Regions from separate parts of the Pantoea agglomerans genome, predicted to be linked through region 3. Evidence: predicted binding sites of a transcription regulator. Region 3 holds the regulator's gene; each other region holds the start of a gene.

The links. Region 3 encodes PurR, which represses purine synthesis genes. Its sites were predicted from a motif close to CANGCAAACGTTTGCNTG; they were not measured.
Region 1: the regulator PurR is predicted to act here: its motif matches at 6,119-6,136, upstream of guaB (IMP dehydrogenase).
Region 2: the regulator PurR is predicted to act here: its motif matches at 2,155-2,172, upstream of glyA (serine hydroxymethyltransferase).

What each region holds. Positions count from the first base shown of each region.
Region 1 is NZ_CP083809.1:1,030,910-1,038,283, forward strand. It holds gene LB453_RS07455 (glucose/quinate/shikimate family membrane-bound PQQ-dependent dehydrogenase) at 244-2,676, shown strand; partial or broken gene LB453_RS23415 (Hok/Gef family protein) at 2,939-3,091, shown strand; gene LB453_RS07465 (DUF5431 family protein) at 3,040-3,150, shown strand; gene LB453_RS07470 (protealysin inhibitor emfourin) at 3,252-3,596, opposite strand; gene LB453_RS07475 (M4 family metallopeptidase) at 3,593-4,606, opposite strand; gene xseA (exodeoxyribonuclease VII large subunit) at 4,654-6,027, opposite strand; gene guaB (IMP dehydrogenase) at 6,197-7,374, shown strand, end outside.
Region 2 is NZ_CP083809.1:997,664-1,005,037, forward strand. It holds gene glrR (two-component system response regulator GlrR) at 1-211, shown strand, start outside; gene glnB (nitrogen regulatory protein P-II) at 360-698, shown strand; gene hmpA (NO-inducible flavohemoprotein) at 769-1,953, opposite strand; gene glyA (serine hydroxymethyltransferase) at 2,284-3,537, shown strand; gene LB453_RS07340 (3-phenylpropionate MFS transporter) at 3,652-4,791, shown strand; gene csiE (stationary phase inducible protein CsiE) at 4,788-6,056, opposite strand; gene LB453_RS07350 (DUF1007 family protein) at 6,195-6,839, shown strand; gene LB453_RS07355 (nickel/cobalt transporter) at 6,830-7,374, shown strand, end outside.
Region 3 is NZ_CP083809.1:2,184,398-2,191,771, forward strand. It holds gene LB453_RS13125 (alkene reductase) at 1-1,025, shown strand, start outside; gene gloA (lactoylglutathione lyase) at 1,137-1,544, shown strand; gene rnt (ribonuclease T) at 1,656-2,330, shown strand; gene LB453_RS13140 (Grx4 family monothiol glutaredoxin) at 2,373-2,708, opposite strand; gene LB453_RS13145 (C40 family peptidase) at 3,071-3,874, shown strand; gene LB453_RS13150 (YnhF family membrane protein) at 3,921-4,010, opposite strand; gene purR (HTH-type transcriptional repressor PurR) at 4,295-5,320, shown strand; gene punR (DNA-binding transcriptional activator PunR) at 5,317-6,222, opposite strand; gene punC (purine nucleoside transporter PunC) at 6,342-7,374, shown strand, end outside.

The DNA of each region.
Region 1 (7,374 bases), 1.2 Mb from region 3:
GCTATTGCTGCGTGTACGCAACGTTATAGATGTTCACCTCATAATGTACCAGGTGGTACAATCCTGTCCCGTATTGCGACGGGAGTAAACAAATCTACCTGCCTCCTGCTCACAATGCCTGCATCCCGGACACAGGTCCGTACCGTTACGAATTAAAGTAAAGCGATATCCGACGCATCAGACGTCGTCACGCTTCAGAAGGCTGAGGCGCGGTGGCTTTATTTTTTCAGGAGAGTAAGTGTTATGGCTGAAACAACATCCCGATCCGGCAAAGGATTGGGTATCTGGTCGATTTTGCTGGGGCTGGTGCTGCTGGCAACTGGACTGTTCTTTGCTATTGGCGGCGGCAAGCTGGTCTCGCTGGGCGGTAGCTGGTATTTCCTGATTGCAGGCATTGTAACGCTGCTGTCGGCGATCCAGTTCTTCCGCCGCAAGTCTTCAGCCGTCGTGCTGTTTATTCTGGTCTTCGTCGGCACGCTGATTTGGGCGCTGGCGGACGCGGGCTGGTCGTTCTGGCCGCTGGTATCGCGCATGATGGTGCCGTCGGGTCTGATGCTGCTGGCATTTCTGACCTGGCCTGCGCTGCGTAAGCGCGAAGGCAAATCCTCGCTGGCGAAAGTCTCTTATGCGCTTTCCGCTCTCATCGCCGTTGGCATGGTCGGTACGCTGGTGCAGATGTTCCAGCCGCATCCCACCGTGGCCTTTACCGGCAAAGAACTGCCGCTGATCCCGGTCGATAAGAGCAAACCGCAGCAGGACTGGAATAACTATGGCCGCACGCCAGGCGGCGACCGTTTTGCCGCTATTGATCAGATCACCCGTGACAACGTGAAAGATCTTAAGGTGGCATGGACTTTCCGCACCGGCGATACGCCGATCAGCCCGACCGGCAACGGGGCGGAAGATCAGCAAACGCCGCTGCAGATTGGCAACACGCTCTATCTCTGTACGCCGCACAACAATGTAATTGCAGTAGAGGCGGACAGCGGCAAGCAGATCTGGAAACGTGAAATTAACGCCCAGGCGGAAGTCTGGCCGCGCTGCCGCGGTCTGGCCTATTTTGACGCCACTAAACCGCTGACGCAGCCGAGCAAGCCTGGCTCCACGCCGGTACCGGCTGTTAGCCTGGCGGCGGGCGACACCTGCCAGCGTCGTATCCTGATGAACACCATCGACGCGCGTCTGATCGCGATTAACGCTGACAACGGCGAGTTCTGCGAAAACTTCGGCAACCACGGTATCGTTAACCTGAAAGAGGGCCTGGGCGAAGCGCAGGATCCGAAATATCAGCTGACGTCAGCGCCAACGATGGCGGGCACCACGGTGGTCGTCGGCGGTCGCGTCGCGGATAACGTCCAGACCGATATGCCGGGCGGCGTGCTGCGCGGTTTCGATGTGATCACCGGCAAACAGCGCTGGGCGTTTGACCCGGGCAATGTCGATCCTAACGCCGTGCTGATGCCGGGCCAGAACTACAAACGCAGCACCCCGAACTCCTGGGCGCCAATGTCCTACGATCCGGCGATGAATACCGTATTTATCCCGATGGGCAGCTCCTCTGTGGATCTGTGGGGCGCGAACCGCACCGAACTGGATCATAAATATGGCGCCTCTGTTCTGGCGCTGGATGCGACCACAGGTAAAGAGAAGTGGGTCTACCAGACCGTACATAACGATCTGTGGGATTTCGACCTGCCGATGCAGCCGAGCCTGGTCGATTTCCCGATGAAGGATGGCACCACCAAACCTGCGGTGGTGATCGGCGGTAAAACCGGCATGATTTTCGTGCTGGACCGCGAGACCGGCAAGCCACTGACCAAAGTCGAAGAGCTGCCGATGCCGCAGGGCCATATCCCGAACGAGCAGTACAGCAAAACGCAGCCCCATTCCACTGAAATGCCGCAGATCGGCAATCAGACGCTGACCGAGTCAGATATGTGGGGCGCGACGCCGTTCGATCAGCTGGCCTGCCGCATCGCCTTTAAATCGATGCGCTACAACGGCCTGTTCACCGTACCGGACACCGACAAATCGCTCAGCTTCCCCGGTTCGCTCGGCGGTATGAACTGGGGCAGCATGTCGTTCGACCCGAACAACCAGTACATGTTCGTTAACGATATGCGTCTCGGCCTGTGGGTGCAGATGATCCCCGCCGATACCAGCAATATCTCTCGCGGCAGCAACGGCGGCGAGGCGATCAACACCGGCATGGGTGCAGTCCCGCTGAAAGGCACGCCGTACGCGGTCAACAAAAACCGCTTTATGTCGCCGCTGGGCATTCCTTGTCAGGCGCCGCCGTTCGGCACGCTGTCGGCGATCGATATGAAGACGCGTAAAATCGTCTGGCAGGTGCCGGTCGGCACGGTACAGGATACCGGCCCGTTCGGTATTAAAATGCACGCGCAGATGCCGATCGGCATGCCAACGCTGGGCGGCACGCTGGCGACGCAGGGCGGACTGGTGTTTATCGCCGGCACCCAGGATTACTATCTGCGCGCCTTCGACAGCTCGACCGGTAAAGAGGTATGGAAAGCCCGTCTGCCGGTAGGCAGCCAGGGTGGCCCGATCAGCTACGTTTCACCGAAGAACGGTAAGCAGTACATTCTGATCTCCGCAGGCGGGGCGCGTCAGTCGCCAGATCGCGGTGACTATGTGATTGCCTACGCGCTGCCGTAATGGCTAAGCGTTATTAACTAAACCCTGCGCTTCGGCGTGGGGTTTTTTATTTGGCGCACAATAAGCTGTAAGCGTGGCGGCAGTTGCAAAAAGGCATGAGAAGCGGGTCGCTAAGTCGTCGCGTGCGGGTTGGGGAGAAAAGAGGAGAGGGTATAATCGCGACGGCGCTTGAGGTTTCTGCCTTGAGCGATCGGCATGCTGGTTGTGAGGCAGAAAAGAGAAAGCCCCGTAGTTAATTTTCATTAACCCACGAGGCTGCCCAATGTCCCAACAACAGCAGGGTAGCCTCTTACCGCGCTCTGCGCAAGGAGGAGTGACCATGAAATTGCCACAGCTAACGCTGGTTTGTTGCGTATTACTGGTGTGTCTCACACTTTTAATCTTTACCTGGCTGACGCGAAAATCGCTGTGCGAAATCCGTTACCGGGACAACCAGCGCGAGGTGGCTGCTTCGATGGCTTACGAATCTGGTAAGTAGCGACCGGAAGGCGGGGAGGCATCCCCGCCTTAACCGGCTGTTGGACGGACAGGCCTGAAGCGCCTTTACAAGGCCGCCCTCTGCGTGGCGGCCTTTTTTAATGCGCGGGATCGTCACCGTCGCGCCACAGCGCTTCCAGCTCCGGGGGCGCGATCTGCTCAGGGATCAGCAAGACGATAGTGCCGACCTCGCGGTGCGTGGCGTAGCTGATCTGTATGCGGAAGTAGCGCTGATCGCTGCGGCCGATCTCCGGCGCTTTATCTTCAGGCTCGCCCAGCGGCAGCGCCTGTTCCAGAACCTGACAGACGCGCTGCTTTTGCGGCTGCGGCAGCTGAGCCAGCGCGAAACGCCGCGCCCCGCGCAGGCCGGGAATAAAGGCCAGTCCGCCCTCGCGTTCGACCTCAATGACCGCATCGTCGGTCAGTTCAGGAAAGGAACTCATAGCACGCCAACCTCCTTCCATGCCTGTTCAATAGACTGCGCCACGGAGCGATTAAAGCGGCGTTCGCCATGCTGAATGGTCAGCCGGGCGAAGGTGCTGAAATCGGCATCCTGCGGCAGCGATTTGTCGCATACCGTATCGTACCAGGCATGGCCTGCCTGTTCCCAAGCATAGCCGCCCAGCGCTTTCGCCGCGAGGTAAAAGGCGCGGTTAGGAATACCCGAATTCAGATGCACGCCGCCGTTATCTTCACGCGTCTTGATGTAGTTATCCATATGCGCAGGCTGCGGATCTTTGCCCAGCATCGGATCGTCATAGGCGGTACCCGGCTCCGCCATAGAGCGCAGTCCGCGTCCGTTGATGCCACTCGCCAGCAGGCCTTCGCCGATAATCCAGTCGGCGCTGTCGGCGCTCTGCTTCAGATGGAACTGCTTCACCAGCGAGCCAAAAACGTCGGAGAGCGACTCATTTAGCGCTCCCGCCTGCTCGAAATAGATCAGTCCCGCTTCCGTCTCGGTAACGCCGTGCGCCAGCTCGTGCGCCACCACGTCGATGGCGATAGTAAAGCGATTGAAGATTTCGCCGTCGCCGTCACCGAAGACCATCTGCTGACCGTTCCAGAAGGCGTTTTGATAGGCCTTGCCGTAGTGCACGGTGCCGAGCAGCTTTAGCCCCTGATTGTCGAGGGAGTTGCGCTGATAGGTCTGCCAGAAGAAGTCGTAGGTTACGCCAAGGTAATCCCAGGCTTCCCGGGCGGCGATGTCGCCGGTATCAGGCTGGCCTTCGCTGCGCACCAGATCGCCCGGCAGATTTTGGGTGTTTTTCGCATCATAGATTTCACGCTCGACGTGACCGCCCGTCGCCGTCTGCGGCGCGACCGGCTTTTGCCAGTTCTCCGCCATCAGGTGCTGAACGTGCATCAGGGTGCGGCGCGCGTAGTCCTGCTGATGACTGGAACCGTGGGCCACGATGTTACGCAAGATATAGGGAGGAATAACGCTGTAGGACATACCCGACTCCTTGGCACAAGTAATGTGCCAAAAAGTATAGTCTTTGTTCAGGAAGCGGTTTTAGGGCGGCGTTTTTTTTCTGGCAGCAGGCTGGTCACCTGGCTTTCCACCCAGCCGTCGTCAAGGCGCGTGCGCAGGGTATCGCCGCTCTTCAGCTGGGCGGTTTTTTTCACTACCTGGCCGGCACTATCGGTGGTAACGCTGAAGCCGCGCGCCAGCGTCGCCAGCGGACTGACTCCCTCCAGCTGCGCGGCGAGCGTTGCAAAGCGCTGCCGGTCGCGGTTGAGCATCTTCTCCATGCTCTGCTGCAGGCGATAGCGCGTCTGCTCCAGCTGGCGCTGCGCCTGAAACAGACGCGGCTGCGGCTGATGCGCGGCAAGACGCTGAGAAAGACGATCCTGCTGGCGCAGGCTCTGACGCAGGCAATTTTCCATCGCCTCGTTCAGCCGCTGCTGCAGGCGGAACAGGGCGGTCTGCTGACGCGCCAGGCGGAGCTGCGGGTGCTGCTGCTGCAGCCGGTGATCGAGACGGGAGAAGCGGCGTTGTTGCTGCGCCAGATAGTAATCCATCGCCATTTCCAGCCGTTGTTGCTGTGAAAGCAACTGTCGCAGCAGTTCCGTCTGATTTCTGCTCACTATTTCAGCGGCGGCGGAGGGCGTTGGTGCGCGCAGGTCGGCGACGAAATCGGCGATGGTGACGTCGGTTTCATGGCCGACGGCGCTGACAACGGGAATGCGGCTGGCAAAAATAGCGCGCGCGACGCGCTCTTCGTTAAAGCTCCAGAGATCTTCCAGCGAGCCGCCGCCGCGGCCAACGATCAGCACGTCGCACTCCCCACGCTGGTTCGCCAGCTCAATGGCGCGCACGATAGCGGCTGGCGCTTCAGCGCCCTGAACCGGCGTAGGGTAGATAATTACCGGCAGCGAAGGATCGCGGCGGTGCAGCACGCGCAGCACGTCGTGCAGCGCCGCGCCGGTTGCCGAGGTGATCACCCCAACCTGTTTTGCCGGCGCGGGCAGGGGCTGTTTATGCTGCTGGTCGAACAGGCCTTCGCTCGCCAGCTTCGCCTTCAGCAGCTCAAACTGCTGCTGCAGTGCGCCTTCGCCCGCCGGATGCATGCTTTCGATAATCAGCTGATAGTCGCCGCGCGGCTCATAAAGCGTAATGGTGGCGCGCACCAGAATTTGCTGGCCGTGCTGCGGACGGAAGGTGACGCGGCGGTTGCTGTTGCGGAACATCGCGCAGCGCACCTGGGCGCCGTCATCCTTCAGCGTAAAGTACCAGTGGCCCGACGCGGGCTGAGAAAAGTTAGAGATCTCCGCGCTCAGCCACACCGATCCCATCTCCTGTTCCAGGAGCTGGCGCACCGTGGTATTCAGGCGGCTGACGGTAAAAACATTGGCGACGGGCGGTAGCGACATGTGATAGAGATCAAATAGTAAATCAGAGGGTTAATTAACCGATACTACATGGCTGCTAGCGAGGATCAAGAGTTTTTCTAAAATAATGCTGGAGGCAAACGATTACGGCCTGTATAATGCCGCGGCAATATTTTATCTGTTCTCATTCACCCCAGGTTGAGATATTGCCATGCTAAGAATCGCTAAAGAAGCCCTTACTTTCGACGACGTTCTGCTCGTTCCTGCTCACTCCACCGTTCTGCCTAACACGGCCGATCTCAGCACTCAGCTGACGAAAAATATTCGTCTGAACATCCCGATGCTCTCCGCCGCTATGGATACCGTAACCGAAGCGGGTCTGGCAATTGCGCTGGCGCAGGAAGGCGGTCTGGGCTTTATCCACAAAAACATGTCGATTGAGCGTCAGGCGGATGAAGTTCGCAAGGTGAAGAAACATGAAAGCGGCGTGGTAACTGAACCGCAAACCGTTCTGCCGACCACGACGCTGGCGGAAGTCAAAGCCCTGACCGAACGCAACGGCTTTGCTGGCTATCCGGTTGTAAACGAAAGCAACGAGCTGGTCGGTATTATTACCGGTCGCGACGTGCGCTTCGTTACCGATCTGACGAAGCCGGTTACCGCGGTGATGACGCCGAAAGAACGTCTGGTCACGGTGAAAGAGGGCGAAGCGCGTGACGTCGTCCTGCAGAGAATGCATGAAAAACGCGTTGAGAAAGCGCTGGTGGTGGATGACAGCTTCCATCTGCTCGGCATGATCACCGTAAAAGATTTCCAGAAAGCCGAGCGTAAGCCAAACGCCTGTAAAGATGCGCAGGGCCGTCTGCGCGTTGGCGCGGCAGTGGGTGCAGGCGCAGGCAACGAAGAGCGCGTCGATGCGCTGGTCGCTGCAGGCGTCGACGTACTGCTGATCGACTCCTCGCACGGCCACTCAGAAGGTGTGCTGCAGCGCATCCGCGAAACCCGCGCAAAATATCCTGACCTGGAGATTATCGGCGGCAACGTCGCGACCGGCGCGGGCGCGCTGGCGCTGGTGGAAGCGGGCGTGAGCGCGGTGAAAGTCGGCATCGGCCCTGGCTCTATCTGTACTACCCGTATCGTTACCGGCGTAGGTGTGCCGCAGATCACCGCCGTTTCTGACGCGGTCGAAGCGCTGGAAGGCACCGGCATCCCGGTTATCGCCGACGGCGGTATCCGTTTCTCTGGCGACATCGCCAAAGCTATCGCCGCTGGCGCGGCAGCCGTTATGGTCGGTTCTATGCTGGCCGGTACGGAAGAATCGCCGGGCGAAATCGAACTCTACCAGGGCCGCTCGTTCAAATCCTACCGCGGCATGGGTTCACTGGGCGC
Region 2 (7,374 bases), 1.2 Mb from region 3:
GCTGGTCGAGCAGGCGCTCAGCGGCGAAAGCAGCGTGCTGCCGACCTTTGTCGAGGCGCGAAACCAGTTTGAACTTAACTACCTGCGCAAGCTGCTGCAAATGACCAAAGGCAATGTCACCAACGCCGCCCGACTGGCCGGGCGCAATCGCACCGAGTTTTATAAGCTGCTGTCCCGACATGAACTGGACGCCAGCGATTTTAAAGAGTAGCTTTCTGGCGCGATGAAGCGCCTGAGAGCGTCGACGAATGCCCCTGCGGGCGGGATGCGTTGCGGGCAACGCCCCTGTAGCCTGCGGCTGCGGGTCTATACTTACAGCACCCCATCCGGCCACGGAGGGAGTGAGAAAAGGGTCTGACATGAAAAAGATTGATGCGATTATCAAACCATTCAAACTCGATGATGTGCGCGAAGCCTTAGCTGAAGTGGGCATTACCGGGATGACGGTTTCTGAAGTGAAAGGCTTTGGCCGTCAGAAAGGGCACACTGAGCTCTATCGCGGCGCGGAATATATGGTCGACTTTCTGCCCAAGGTGAAAATCGAAATGGTGGTGGGCGACGACATCGTCGACACCTGCGTGGAAACCATTATGAAAACCGCGCAGACCGGTAAGATCGGCGACGGTAAGATTTTTGTTTTCGACGTGTCGCGCGTGGTGCGTATTCGTACCGGCGAAGAGGACGAAGAGGCGATCTAATTTCTGCTGTAGCAGAGAGAGGAGAGCCAGTAAAAGGCCGCTTTATCAGCGGCCTTTTGTTTATGTCTGGCTAGAGTCCCTTATGTGGACCAAACACCTCATAGTGAATGCGTGAAGCGTCTACGCCCGCGTCGCGCAGCTGACCGGCAATAAACTGCATAAAGCCTACCGGCCCGCACAGCCAGAACTGGGTGCGCGCATCCTGCAGCCGCGCGATTTCAGCGGTCAAATCCATAACGCCCTCGGCATCGTAACGGCCCGCGTCAGCCGCCTCCGGCACGCGGTACCAGATGCGCTTCTTAACGTCGCGCAGGCGGGCGGCCGTCTCGGCCACTTCATCCGCAAAGGCGTGCTGCGCGCCGTTTTCCGTGGCGTGCAGCCAGGTCACCGGCGCGGCATGCTGCTGGTCAGCCAGCGCATGCAGCATCGCCAGCATCGGCGTCACGCCGACGCCCGCCGAGATCAGCGCCACCGGCGTCTCCGTACTCACCGCCATAAAAACATCGCCGTGCGGCGCGGTTAACGCCAGCACATCGCCGACCTGCGCGTTGTCATGCAGCCAGCCGGAGACGGTGCCCTGCGCGTCGCGTTTCACCGCAATACGGTAGGTTTCGCCGTTGCTGGCGTGAGTAAGCGAATACTGGCGGTTCTGCTGAAACTCAAAGCCGGCAGGGTGCAGATGCAGGGTAAGGTACTGACCCGGCTTAAAGGCCGCCACCGCGCCGCCGTTGACCGGGGCCAGGGTAAAGCTTTTGATAACGGAACTCTGCGTCTCGATAGCGGCAATGCGGAAGGGGCGAGTGCCGCGCCAGCCTCCTTTTTGCTGCTCGGTCTCCTGATAAATCGCCTCTTCACGCTGGATAAAGACCTCCGCCAGCACGCCGTAAGCGCGGCCCCACGCCGCCAGCACCTCATCCCCTGGATTCAGCAGCGCTTTAATCGTCGCCAGCAGGTTCTCGCCAACGATGGCGTACTGTTCCGGCTTAATCGCCAGGCTGGCGTGCTTCTGCGCGATCTTTTCAACGGCGGGCAGCAGCGCCGCCAGATTATCGAGATTCGCGCCATAGGCGCAGATCGCGTTAAACAGCGCTTCTCGCTGGTTGCCGTTGCGCTGGTTGTTCATATTGAAGACGTTTTTGAGTTCGGGATGCTGCGTCAGCATGCGGTCATAAAAGTGAGCGGTAAGCTTCGGTCCGACGGCGGCAACGGCGGGGAGGGTAGATTTCACGGTAGCAATGGTTTGTGCATCAAGCATAGGAATACCTCTGGCGGCGTAAAGTTGCATTTTAAATACATGTTATGATCGCGCCCTGAAGGTTGTAAATAACCCGCCGCGAAATAAGGTGATTACGCTGGCAAGGTTTAGCGACAGGCTGAAAAAATCTGCGTCACAACCTGATGAAATATCGTGATAAGAAGAGAGGGACAAAAAGCGTAAAAAACCTTTGCCAGCGGCGAGCCAATCGTTTGCGTGGATTACGGAATTGGCGCTACCGTCACCCGGCAAAACGGTTTACACTGTTGGCCTTTGCTCCTAAGGGAGCCTAAACCGCCGTTAAAAAGTTAGCTGAGTCAGGAGATGCGGATGTTAAAGCGTGAAATGAACATTGCCGATTATGATGCCGAGTTGTGGCAGGCGATGGAGCAAGAAAAAGTGCGTCAGGAAGAGCACATTGAACTGATTGCTTCTGAAAACTACACCAGCCCACGTGTAATGCAGGCGCAAGGTTCACAGCTCACCAATAAATACGCGGAAGGGTATCCGGGAAAACGCTACTACGGCGGTTGTGAATATGTCGACATCGTTGAGCAGCTGGCGATCGATCGCGCTAAAGCGCTGTTCGGCGCTGACTTCGCCAACGTGCAGCCGCACTCCGGCTCGCAGGCTAACTTCGCCGTCTATACCGCGCTGCTGCAGCCGGGCGACACCATTCTGGGTATGAACCTGGCGCACGGCGGTCACCTGACTCACGGCTCGCCGGTCAACCTCTCCGGCAAACTCTATAACGTCGTGCCTTACGGCATCGATGAGAGCGGCAAAATCGACTACAACGAGCTGGCCGAGCTGGCGAAAACGCATCAGCCGAAAATGATCGTCGGTGGCTTCTCCGCCTATTCCGGCGTTTGTGACTGGGCGAAAATGCGCGAAATCGCTGACAGCGTTGGCGCTTACCTGTTCGTCGATATGGCGCACGTGGCTGGCCTGGTCGCCGCTGACGTCTATCCGACCCCGGTGCCGCACGCCCATATCGTCACCTCGACCACCCATAAAACCCTGGCGGGTCCGCGCGGCGGCCTGATCCTGGCGAAAGGCGGCGACGAAGATCTCTATAAGAAACTTAACTCTGCCGTCTTCCCTGGCGGACAGGGCGGTCCGCTGATGCACGTTATCGCGGGTAAAGCGGTCGCGTTTAAAGAGGCGATGGAGCCGGAGTTCAAGGCGTACCAGCAGCAGGTGGCGAAGAACGCTAAAGCGATGGTAGAAGTACTGATCGCGCGCGGCTACGACATCGTATCTGGCGGCACCCATAACCATCTGTTCCTGATTGACCTGGTCAGCAAGAACATGACCGGCAAAGAGGCGGACGCCGCGCTGGGCCGCGCCAACATCACCGTTAACAAAAACAGCGTGCCGAACGATCCGAAAAGCCCGTTCGTTACCTCTGGCGTGCGCATCGGTACGCCTGCGGTGACCCGTCGCGGCTTTAAAGAAGCGGACGTTCGCGAGCTGGCTGGCTGGATCGCCGACGTGCTGGACAATGTTAACGACGAAGCGACTATCGAACGCACCAAACAGAAAGTGCTGGAGATCTGCTCGCGTCTGCCGGTTTACGCATAAGCGTACGCCTGTGCGATCGTAAAAAAGGATGGCTTCGGCCATCCTTTTTTTTGCCGCTGCCAGGCTAAAATCGCGCGCACTTACTGATTATGGACGCTTGCTGCGGGAGGCAGAATGACTATCGGCTCGGCTAAATGGCTCGGTCTTGGCTATTTCACTTACTTTTTTTGCTACGGCATCTATCTGCCTTTCTGGGGCGTCTGGCTGAAAGATACCGGCCTCGACGCGGGAAAGATCGGCCTGCTGCTGGGCTGCGGCATGGTGGCGCGCTTCGTCGGCAGCCTGCTGATCGCCTCGCAGGTAAAGCATCCGGCGCAGCTGATTAACGCGCTGCGGCTGCTGGCGCTGATGACCGGCCTGTTCGCCGCCGGCTACTGGATAGGGCAGCAGTGGCTGTGGCTGCTCTTCGTGATGGTCGGTTTTAACCTCTTTTTCTCGCCGCTGGTGCCGCTCAGCGATGCGCTGGCCGCGACCTGGACGCAGCAGATTGGCCTGAAGTATGGGCCAGTGCGGCTGTGGGGATCGCTGGCGTTCGTTATCAGCTCTGCGCTGACCGGGCTGCTGGTGAATCACTGGTCATCGCAGGCGATTCTGGCGCTGCTCTCCGTCGGCCTGCTGGCGATGCTGGGCGGCATGCTGTTGCCGCCGCACACCCGGCCGCAGGGCGAAGAGCGCCACAGCGCGGCGAGCGGTGGCTGGCAGGCGTGGCGCGATCTGCTGCGTGAAAACAGCGTGTGGCGATTTATGCTGTGCGTCACGCTGATGCAGGGGGCGCACGCCGCCTATTACGGCTTCAGCGCTATCTGGTGGCAGCAGAGCGGCTACTCCGCGTCGGTGGTAGGCTATCTGTGGTCGCTGGGCGTAGTGGCGGAGATTGTGATTTTCGCGCTGAGCAATCGCCTGTTTCGCCGCTGGCGCGCGCGCGATCTGCTGCTGCTCTCCGGCCTCTGCGCGCTGGCGCGCTGGACGCTGCTGGGCGCGACCGTGGAGCTGCCCTGGCTTATTGTCGGGCAGATCCTGCACTGCGGCAGCTTTACCGTTTGCCATCTGGCGGCGATGCGCTTTATCGCCGCGCGCAGCGGCCCGGACGTTATTCGCCTGCAGTCGATCTATTCGGCGCTGGCGATGGGCGGCGGCATCGCGGTGATGACCATGATCTGCGGCGTGCTGTTTACCCATCTGCAGGGACATCTCTTCTGGGTGATGGCGCTGGTGGCGCTGCCCGCGCTCTTCCTGCGGCCGCGCGCGGTTTAAGCCTCCAGCAGCGCCCGAATACGCTGCTGCTGATGTTCGCTCAGCGGCAGCTCGGCGTGGATCAGCGGCGGCGAATAGAGCGGCAGCGAGGTGGCGTAAGGTGAAATCACCAGCGCGATCTCGCGCGGCGCGCCATCGCGCTGAAAGTCGCTCATCTCCTGATATTTGATATTTATCGGCAGCAGCGAAATTTCCCGAATCTGCTGCTCGAGCTGCTGCTCAAGCCGGGCGTTTTCGCCGGTCAGCAGCAGCACCTGCTTCTCCTGCAGCGCGTTCTCCTGCATCAGCCAGGCACCGAAGATGACCGCGATCAGGCTCACCTCCTCCTGACTGAAGCGCAGATCGTAAGCGGTTTCGAAATCGTTCAGCGCCTGCTGGGTGGTACGCAGCAGGCGCGGATAGAGCTTAGTCACGTCCAGCGCCACGCTGTTATCGATGCCGATGCCGAAATGGGAGCGATCCAGCGCCTGGGCCAGATGGGTATAGAGCTGCTCCGTCAGCTCCTGCGGCTCCTCGAAGCGCAGTTCAGCCAGCTGCTCGAAGTCGGCGACCAGCTGCCTGGTGGCCTGCATCAGCCGCTGGCTGCAGGGGTGATCGAGGGCGTCAGGCGCTGGCGCGTGGATCAGGCTAAACAGCAGCGTCCAGAACTCCGCTTCACTGATATGCGGCGCCAGGTGACAGCGCTTTTGCCAGTGCAGAATGACGTCCATCGCCGCCTCGCGCTCATACTTTTGCTGCAGCCAGGCGAGCTGGCGCTCGTTGAACAGCGCGGGCTGGCGCTGCATCAGGCCATACTTCATAAAGATTTGCAGAAACAGGCGATCGCGCGCGCTGAAATCGCGGCAGAGCTTCAGGCTGCAGTGCTGGATCAGCGCCTGCAGATTGGTCTCGTCGTAGAGCGCTTTCTCTATTTTCATCACTTTCAGCCGCTGGCGCAGCGGCGCGGCGAAATGGTCGCGCACGAAGTTTTCCGACAAGCGCAGTCCGCGCCGCAGCCAGTGCAGCAGGCAAAGTCGCCGATCCAGCTCGGTGCCGTGAATGCGAAAGCTGCCGTCCACCATATGATGCAGTTCCAGCTGGTGATAACGCTGTATCTCATCCCTGACATCTTCGATATCCTGTCGGGCGACGACAGCATCAACCCCGTTCAGCTGACAGAGTTTTTCGAGCGTAAGTGCGGGAGTGGGCAGATACAATAGCAGCAGCAAATGACAACGACGCTGTGAACGGGTGAAGAGTGGTGCTGAAGAGGGAGCAGAACTCATCAGTCTGGATTCCAGCGGCCCGGTATTGCGCTAAGAATAGCCAATGGCAAAAAAGGCCGCGGCTTTCGCCGGGTTTTTTCTGCAATGCTTCAGCACGGGTCACAATTTTTTGCCATTCACAGGAGCTTTTTATCGGGTATGTCACTTTTTAACCTTACAAGAAGCGCGCTTTTTTCGTTACTGATGACGCTGAGCGCCGCCGGCTATGCGCACCCGCACAGCTTTATCGATATGCAGACCGAACTGCTTGCCGACGGCGATACCCTGACCGGACTGAAAATGCGCTGGACGATGGATGAGATTACCTCGGCCGATCTGCTCTATGACGCAGGCGATGCGAAGCCCGGCAGCGAAACCTGGAAGAAGCTGGCGGCAGAAGTCATGGCGAACGTGCTGGGCCAGCACTACTTTTCCGAGGTCTGGCACAACGGCCAGCGCGTTAAGTTTCTTAATTTGCCGACCTCCTACGCGCTGTCGCGCAGCGGCGACAAAGCGGTGCTGACGTTTATTCTGCCGCTGGCGGAGCCGCCGCAGCTGGCCGGTCAGCGTTTCGACATCCTGACGTTCGATCCCACCTATTTCGTCGATATGACCTATCGTGACGCCCACGCCCTGAGCCTGCCAGACTCGCTGCAGGCGCGCTGCCAGCTAGCGCTACAGACGCCAAAACCCGACAGTTCGCTGAAGCAGTACGCGCTGTCGCTGGATAAGGCTGACGCGCCGCCTGAGCAGATGGATCTGGGGCGTCAGTTTGCACAAAAGGTGACGCTGACATGTCGTTGATGCCTTCTTACCTTCGTGCGCGTCGCGCCTGGCCTCTGTGGCTGCTGGCCGCTGCGCTGGCGGCGGGCGCCTTTGCGCTGTGGCAGTTCTGGCCACAGATTCTGCTGCAGAGCACCATCTGGCAGAGAGGGCTACATCAGCAGATGACCCAGCTGTTGCAGCAGGTTAAAACCGCGCCCGGCCAGGCTGGCGGCCTGCTGGTGCTGTTCAGCCTGGCGTATGGGGTTCTGCATGCGCTGGGGCCCGGTCACGGCAAAGTAGTGATCGCCACCTTTCTTGCCACCCATCCGACACGCCTTACTGTCACGCTCAGGCTGACGCTGCTGGCGTCGCTGCTGCAGGGCTGCGTCGCCATTCTGCTGGTGACGCTGATGCTGGTCGTGCTGCAAACCTCATCGCGACAGCTGCATCTCAGCAGCTACTGGCTGGAGAAGGGCAGCTATTTGCTGGTGATCGGCCTCGGGATATGGATCGGCGTGCGGGCCATAAAGGCGCTGCGACGCCAGCTGCGGCCGCGCTCGCCGATGAAGATTCA
Region 3 (7,374 bases):
CGTTGACGCGCCTGCGCAGTATTGAACCCGGCGATATTCCTACGCCGCTGATGGGCGAATATTATCGTCAGCGCGCCAGCGCCGGCCTGATCATCACCGAGGCGACGCAGGTCTCTTTCCAGGCGAAAGGCTACGCCGGCGCGCCGGGGCTGCACACCCAGCCGCAGATTGCCGCCTGGAAAGCGATTAACGCAGGCATTCACCAGGCGGGCGGCCACAGCGCCGTTCAGCTGTGGCACACCGGCCGTATTTCTCACAACAGCGTGCAGCCTGATGGCAAAGCGCCTGTGGCGCCCTCCGCTATCGCCGCCGGCACGCGCACCTCGCTGCGCGCAGAAGATGGCAGCGTCTATCGCGAAGAGACCTCGACGCCGCGCGAGCTCACCGTTGCCGAAATCAGGCAGATTGTGGCGGATTTCGGCCAGGCGGCCGCCAACGCGCGCGAGGCGGATTTCGATCTGCTGGAGCTGCACTCGGCGCACGGCTACCTGATGCATCAGTTCCTTGCGCCCGACTCCAACCGTCGCACCGACGAATATGGCGGCAGCATTGAAAAACGCGGCCGCTTCGCGCTGGAAGTGGTCGACGCCGCCATCGCTAACTGGTCCGCCGACCGCATCGGCATTCGCATTTCGCCGATCGGCAGCTTCCAGAATCTGGACAATGGCCCTGAAGAAGAGAAAGCGGCGCTGTGGTATATCGGCGAGCTGGCGAAGCGCAATATCGCCTACCTGCACCTTTCCGAGCCGGACTGGGCAGGCGGCAAACCCTACAGCGACGCCTTCCGCGAAAAAGTGCGCGCGCGCTTCCCCGGCGTCATCATCGGCGCGGGCGCCTATACCGTGGAGAAAGCGGACGATCTGATCGCCCGCGGCCTGATCGATGCCGTGGCCTTTGGCCGCGACTTTATCGCTAACCCCGATCTGGTGGCACGTCTGCAGCAGGACGCTCCGCTCAACCCGCAGCGCCCGGAGAGCTTCTACGGCGGCGGCGCGGAAGGCTATACCGACTACCCGACGCTATAAGCGCGCCGCTGGCGTGACGGCGGTTATGCCAGCGGCCGTTTTTTGCTATTTTCACCGCTATACTTAGCGTTTGAGTCATCAGAAGATGACGATTTAATAAAAGAGGATGTTATGCGTTTACTTCACACCATGCTGCGCGTTGGCGATCTGCAACGTTCTATCGACTTCTACACCCGCGTTCTCGGCATGCGCGTGCTGCGTCAGAGTGAGAACACGGAATATAAATATACGCTGGCATTCGTTGGCTATACCGAAGAGAGCGAAGGCGCGGTTATCGAACTGACCTACAACTGGGGCGTAGAGAGCTACGATCTCGGCAACGCCTACGGCCATATCGCGCTGGGCGTGGATGATGTGGCAGCGACCTGCGACCGCATCCGCAACGCGGGCGGCAAGGTGACGCGCGAAGCGGGCCCGGTAAAAGGCGGCTCCACCATTATCGCTTTCGTCGAAGATCCAGACGGCTACAAAATTGAGCTGATCGAAAATAAACACGCCGGTAACGGCCTGGGCAACTAAGTTTGCCGCTTCAGCCTGCGCAGTGCGGCGGGCTGAAGCTTTCCCTTCTGCTGCACCCTCCTCTTTTTTTTGCCATAATGCGCGCTGCCTATTTTCTGCTATGAGATGCTGATGTCTGAAACGAACTCCCTGAACGCGCTAAATCAACGTTTCCGAGGTTTCTATCCTGTGGTGATCGATGTCGAAACCGCAGGCTTTAACGCGCAGACCGATGCGCTGCTGGAGATCGCCGCCACCACGCTGAAAATGGACGAAGATGGCTGGCTGCACCGCGACCAGACGCTGCATTTCCACGTCGAGCCTTTTGAAGGTGCGCTGCTGCATCCAGAGGCGCTGGCCTTTACCGGCATCGACCCCAGCAACCCGCTGCGCGGCGCAATTAGCGAATATGAGGCGCTGCACGCCATCTTCAAGATGGTGCGCAAAGGCATCAAGGATCACCACTGCAATCGCGCCATTATGGTGGCGCACAACGCAACCTTCGATCTCAATTTTATGATGGCCGCCGCGGGACGCGCCGGGCTGAAGCGCAACCCGTTCCATCCGTTCGCCACCTTCGACACCGCCGCGCTGAGCGGGCTGGTGCTGGGGCAGACGGTGCTGGCGAAAGCCTGTAAAGCGGCGGGCATGGATTTTGACAGCACGCAGGCGCACTCCGCCCTCTACGATACCGAACAGACGGCCACGCTGTTTTGCGAGCTGGTAAACCGCTGGAAACGGCTGGGGGGCTGGCCGCTGCCGATGGCGGCGAGCGACGACGCTGACGCAACGCCGGAACAGGCGTAAAAAAAAGGCCGACTTGCGTCGGCCTTTTCTATTCTGCTGCTGTTATTCCGCTTCTTTGTGCTTCTCTGCCGTCTCTTTGATCAGGGACTGCAGTTCGCCGCGCTGGAACATCTCCACGATAATATCGCAGCCGCCGACCAGCTCGCCGTCAACCCACAGCTGCGGGAAGGTCGGCCAGTTGGCGTATTTCGGCAGCTCGGCGCGAATATCTGGGTTCTGCAGAATATCCACGTAAGCAAAGCGCTCACCGCAGGCAGAAAGCGCCTGCACCGCCTGCGCAGAGAAACCGCAGCTTGGCAGTTTCGGCGAGCCTTTCATATACAGCAGGACCGGGTTTTCTGCGATCTGGCGCTGAATTTTTTCTACAGTACTCATAATTGCCTTCCTTAATTCCTTACTTCGTGTTTGTTTATTGTAGCGACTTCGCCCCATCCCTGAAAACGACATTTTCTCGCTTGCCGGACGAAACCGCCATGTTTGTTAAGTTCTTGCGTAAAGTTCTGACTTTTTCTGACGATAATCAAAACTTAAGCCATTCATAACTGGTAATAACTTTGCTGCTATAACCTGCTGAAATCGCTCATTTATGAGTCAGATGCAACCCTGTAACAGTTTAATAGAAAAATGGCTTAACTTTTGAAAAAAACCTGGCTTAGAATGGCCCCGGCGCTGATCTCCGATCAGATTTTTCTAACCTCGTTACGGCCTGTTGTCGTAACCGCTAACCCTGTAACCGGACTATGCGATTACTGATTACGCTCTTGATATTAGCTTTCGCGCAGCTTTTCATGAACATCGCTTCGGCCTCGCCGCAAGCGCCGGTTAAAGCCAGCCTGCATAAGGCAGAGAAAAAAAGCGCGCGCGAAGATGAGCGACGCAAACGGCGACCGGTTAAAACCAGCGCGAAAAAAACGCGCCCTTCTACTGCGCAAAAACTCAAACTGAAAAAGCAGAAGAAAATCGAAACGGCCGCCCTTTCTCATTCCGCCGGCGAAACGAAAAAATCCCTGAAGTCTTCCCGTAAGCAGCGCTATGGCCACCAGCGCACGCTGAGCAGCGCCAAAGTTGCAACTTCTTCGCTGCTGGACGCCGATGACGGCGGCACCATCAAAATGAGCAAGTCCCACCGCCTGCGCTACCAGAAAGCGCGCGAAACGGCGATGACCAAGCTGATGGGTCAGCTGGGCAAGCCTTATCAATGGGGCGGCACGTCGCCGCACACCGGTTTCGACTGCAGCGGCCTTGTCTGGTACGCCTATAAAGATCTGGTGAAGTTCAGAATTCCGCGCACTGCCAACGAAATGTATCACCTGCGTGACGCCGCGCCGGTGAAGCGCGAGTCGCTGGAGAAAGGCGATCTGGTCTTTTTCCGTATCAACGGTCGCGGCACCGCCGATCACGTGGGGGTCTACCTCGGCAACGGTAAATTTATTCAGTCGCCGCGCACCGGAAAAGATATCCAGATCAGCGGGCTTTCAGACGATTACTGGCAGCGTCACTATATCGGCGCGCGCCGCATGATGACGCCGAAAACCATTCGCTAAACGCCATAAAAAAACCGGGATTTTCCCGGTTTTTTTATCGCTGTCGTTAGTGCATGACGGCGGTAAAGCTAAAGGCCACAATCATCAGCAGCGCCGCGCCCGTGGTCACCAATGCCAGTTTCAAATCAGTGCTCATTACCTCTCCTTATCCACACAGTTTTCAGGGTCTTCAGGGATTTTCCCATAGTTACCGGTAAAAATCTCGTTTTATCCCGCAAGCCTTGTTAGAATCCCCGGCTTTGTTGCGCAACTGACGCAACGCTGATGCCGTTCGCACGCAACAGCCCCTGTTTTGTCCTGCCCAGTGAGTATTTCACCGACAAAAACTGTAGCGAATTAACAGAAATCTCGCTTAGCGGACGCAAACGTTTAACATTATGCTTATCAGTGAGTTATTGGTAAGCCTGGAGTCTCTTTTTAATGGCAACAATTAAAGATGTCGCGAAGCGCGCGGGTGTCTCCACCACCACCGTTTCCCACGTGATCAACAAAACGCGCTTCGTTGCGGAAGAGACGCGCAACGCCGTCTGGCAGGCGATTCAGGAATTACACTATTCGCCCAGCGCCGTGGCGCGCAGCCTGAAGGTCAATCACACTAAAACGCTGGGGCTGCTCGCCACCTCCAGCGAAGCGCCCTATTTTGCGGAAATCATCGAAGCGGTCGAGCATCACTGCTTCGAACGCGGCTACACCCTGATCCTCGGTAACGCCCATAACGATCTGCAGAAGCAGCGCGCCTACCTGTCAATGATGGCGCAGAAGCGCGTCGACGGCCTGCTGGTGATGTGCTCCGAGTATCCGGACGATCTGCTGAAGATGCTGGAAGAGAACCGCAATATTCCGATGGTGGTGATGGACTGGGGCGAATCGCGCGGCGACTTTACCGATACCGTGCTCGATAACGCCTTCCAGGGCGGCTATCTGGCGGGCCGCTATCTGATCGAACGCGGCCATCGTGATATCGGCGCGATCCCCGGCCAGCTGGAGCGTAACACCGGCGGCGGCCGCCATGCGGGATTTTTGAAAGCGCTGGAGGAAGCGGGCATCTCGGTGCGTCCCGAGTGGATCGTGCAGGGCGATTTCGAGCCGGAATCGGGCTATCAGGCGATGCAGCAAATCCTGCAGCAGAAGCAGCGCCCGACGGCGATCTTCTGCGGCGGCGATATTATGGCGATGGGCGCGATCTGCGCTGCCGACGAGATGGGGCTGCGCGTGCCGCAGGATATTTCGGTGATCGGCTATGACAACGTGCGCAACGCGCGCTACTTTACCCCGGCGCTCACCACCGTGCATCAGCCGAAAGCCCAGCTCGGCGAAAAAGCGCTGGAGATGCTGCTGGATCGCATCACCAGCAAACGCGAAGTGTCGCAGACCATTGAAGTGCATCCCACGCTGATTGAGCGTCGTTCAGTCGGCGACGGTCCGTTCCGCGACTACCGCCGTTAATCTTCGCTTAACCACTCCTGATTGAGCGTTTGCGCATCGCCGAGATAGCTGAGCAGCCAGCTGAGCGCCGGCGATGCGCCCGCTTCCGACCAGCTCACGCAGCAGGGACTTTCCGGAAAGGCGGTTGGCAGCGTCAGCTCAACCAGCTCCCCCTTATCCAGCAGCGGGCGCGCCACATGGCCCGGCATCATCGCCACGCATAACCCATCCAGCACGCAGGCCAGCCCCGCCTGCCAGTCCGGCACCACCAGACGCCGCTGGTTATCCAGCGTCCAGGTCATGCGGCGCGGCAGCGCGCGCGAGGTATCCTCCAGCACCAGCGAGGGCCAGGCGCGCAGTGCGTCATCGTCGAGCTGCGGCTGCTGCGTCAGCGGATGCTGGCGCGCCACCACGCAGCGCCAGTTCAGCGCGCCCATATCGCGAAAGGAAAAGCGCCCGCCCACCGGGATCGCCTGGGTGGCACCGATCGCCACATCGACGCGCCCGTCCGCCAGCGCGTCCCAGACGCCGTTAAATACCTCATAGCTGATATGCAGCTCCATATCGGGAAAGTGGCGATAGAAGTCAGTAACCAGCTGGCGGCTGCGCGGCAGCTTCACGATACAATCAACCGCGATGCTGAGCTTGCCGCGCCAGCCGTTCGCCAGCTGCTGACACTGCCTGCGGGTGGCGAGCATTTTTTTGATAACCTCGCGTCCTTCACGCACGAAATGCTCGCCTGCAGGGGTGAGGGCCACGTCGCGATGCTGCCGTTCGAACAGCGGCACCGCCAGCCAGCTTTCCAGCTGGCGCACCGTATAGCTGACGGCAGAGGGCACGCGGTGCAGCTCCTGCGCGGCGGCGCTGAAACTGCCGGTGCGCGCGACGGCATCAACAACTTCAAGCGCATATTCAGACCACATGCTTTTTCCTTTCAAAAATTTTCACAGCACTCTGCAAATATTAACGTTTCACAGCGGCGGGCGCACCCTTTTACACTTTGCCGCGTTCAACCTGCCTGACGAAAGATGAGATAAACACCATGCTGTCCTCAAAAGGATTTATGCCCTACCTCGCCCTGCTCAGTATGCTGGGCTTTCTGGCGACCGATATGTACCTGCCCGCCTTTGGCGCGATGCAGATGAGCTTCAATACCTCGCCCGGCATCATCAGCGCCAGTATGAGCCTGTTCCTGGCAGGCTTTGCCATCGGCCAGCTCTTCTGGGGCCCGCTCTCTGACCGCATCGGTCGAAAACCGGTGCTGCTGATGGGGCTGGGGCTGTTCGCGCTCGGCTGCGCCGGCATGCTGTTGGTGGAAAACGCGGCGCTGATGCTGGCGCTGCGCTTTATTCAGGCGATCGGCGTCTGCGCCGCGGCGGTGAGCTGGCAGGCGCTGGTGGTGGATCGCTATCCGCGCGCGCGCGCCAATAAGGTGTTCGCCACCATTATGCCGCTGGTAGCGCTTTCCCCGGCGCTGGCACCGCTGCTGGGCGCCTGGCTGGTTAGCCATTTTCACTGGCGTTCAATTTTTCTGGTGCTGACGCTGACCGGCGTCGCGCTGATGCTGGTGACGCTGCGTCTGCCCACCACCCGTCCGACGGCGAAGGCGACGGGGGATCAGCCGGGCTTTTTCTCGCTGCTGCGCTCCGGCGTCTATAGCGGCAACGTATTGATCTACGCCGCCTGCTCCGCCAGCTTTTTCGCCTGGCTGACCGGATCGCCCTTTATTCTCGCCGATGCGGGCCTGACGCCGGCGGACATCGGCCTGAGCTATATTCCGCAAACTATCGCCTTCCTGCTGGGCGGATTCGGCTGCCGCGCGCTGCTTAACCGCTATGCCGGTGCGCAACTGCTCCCCTGGCTGCTGGCCCTCTACAGCCTGAGCGTGGCGTCACTGTTCGGCGTGGCGCTCAGCGGCAGCCATAACCTGATCGCCCTGCTGCTGCCCTTCTGCGGCATGGCGCTGGCGAACGGCGCGATCTACCCGGTGGTGGTGTCAAACGCGCTGCTGCCTTTCCCCCACGCCACCGGTAAAGCCGCCGCGCTGCAAAATACGCTGCAGCTCGGCCTCTGCT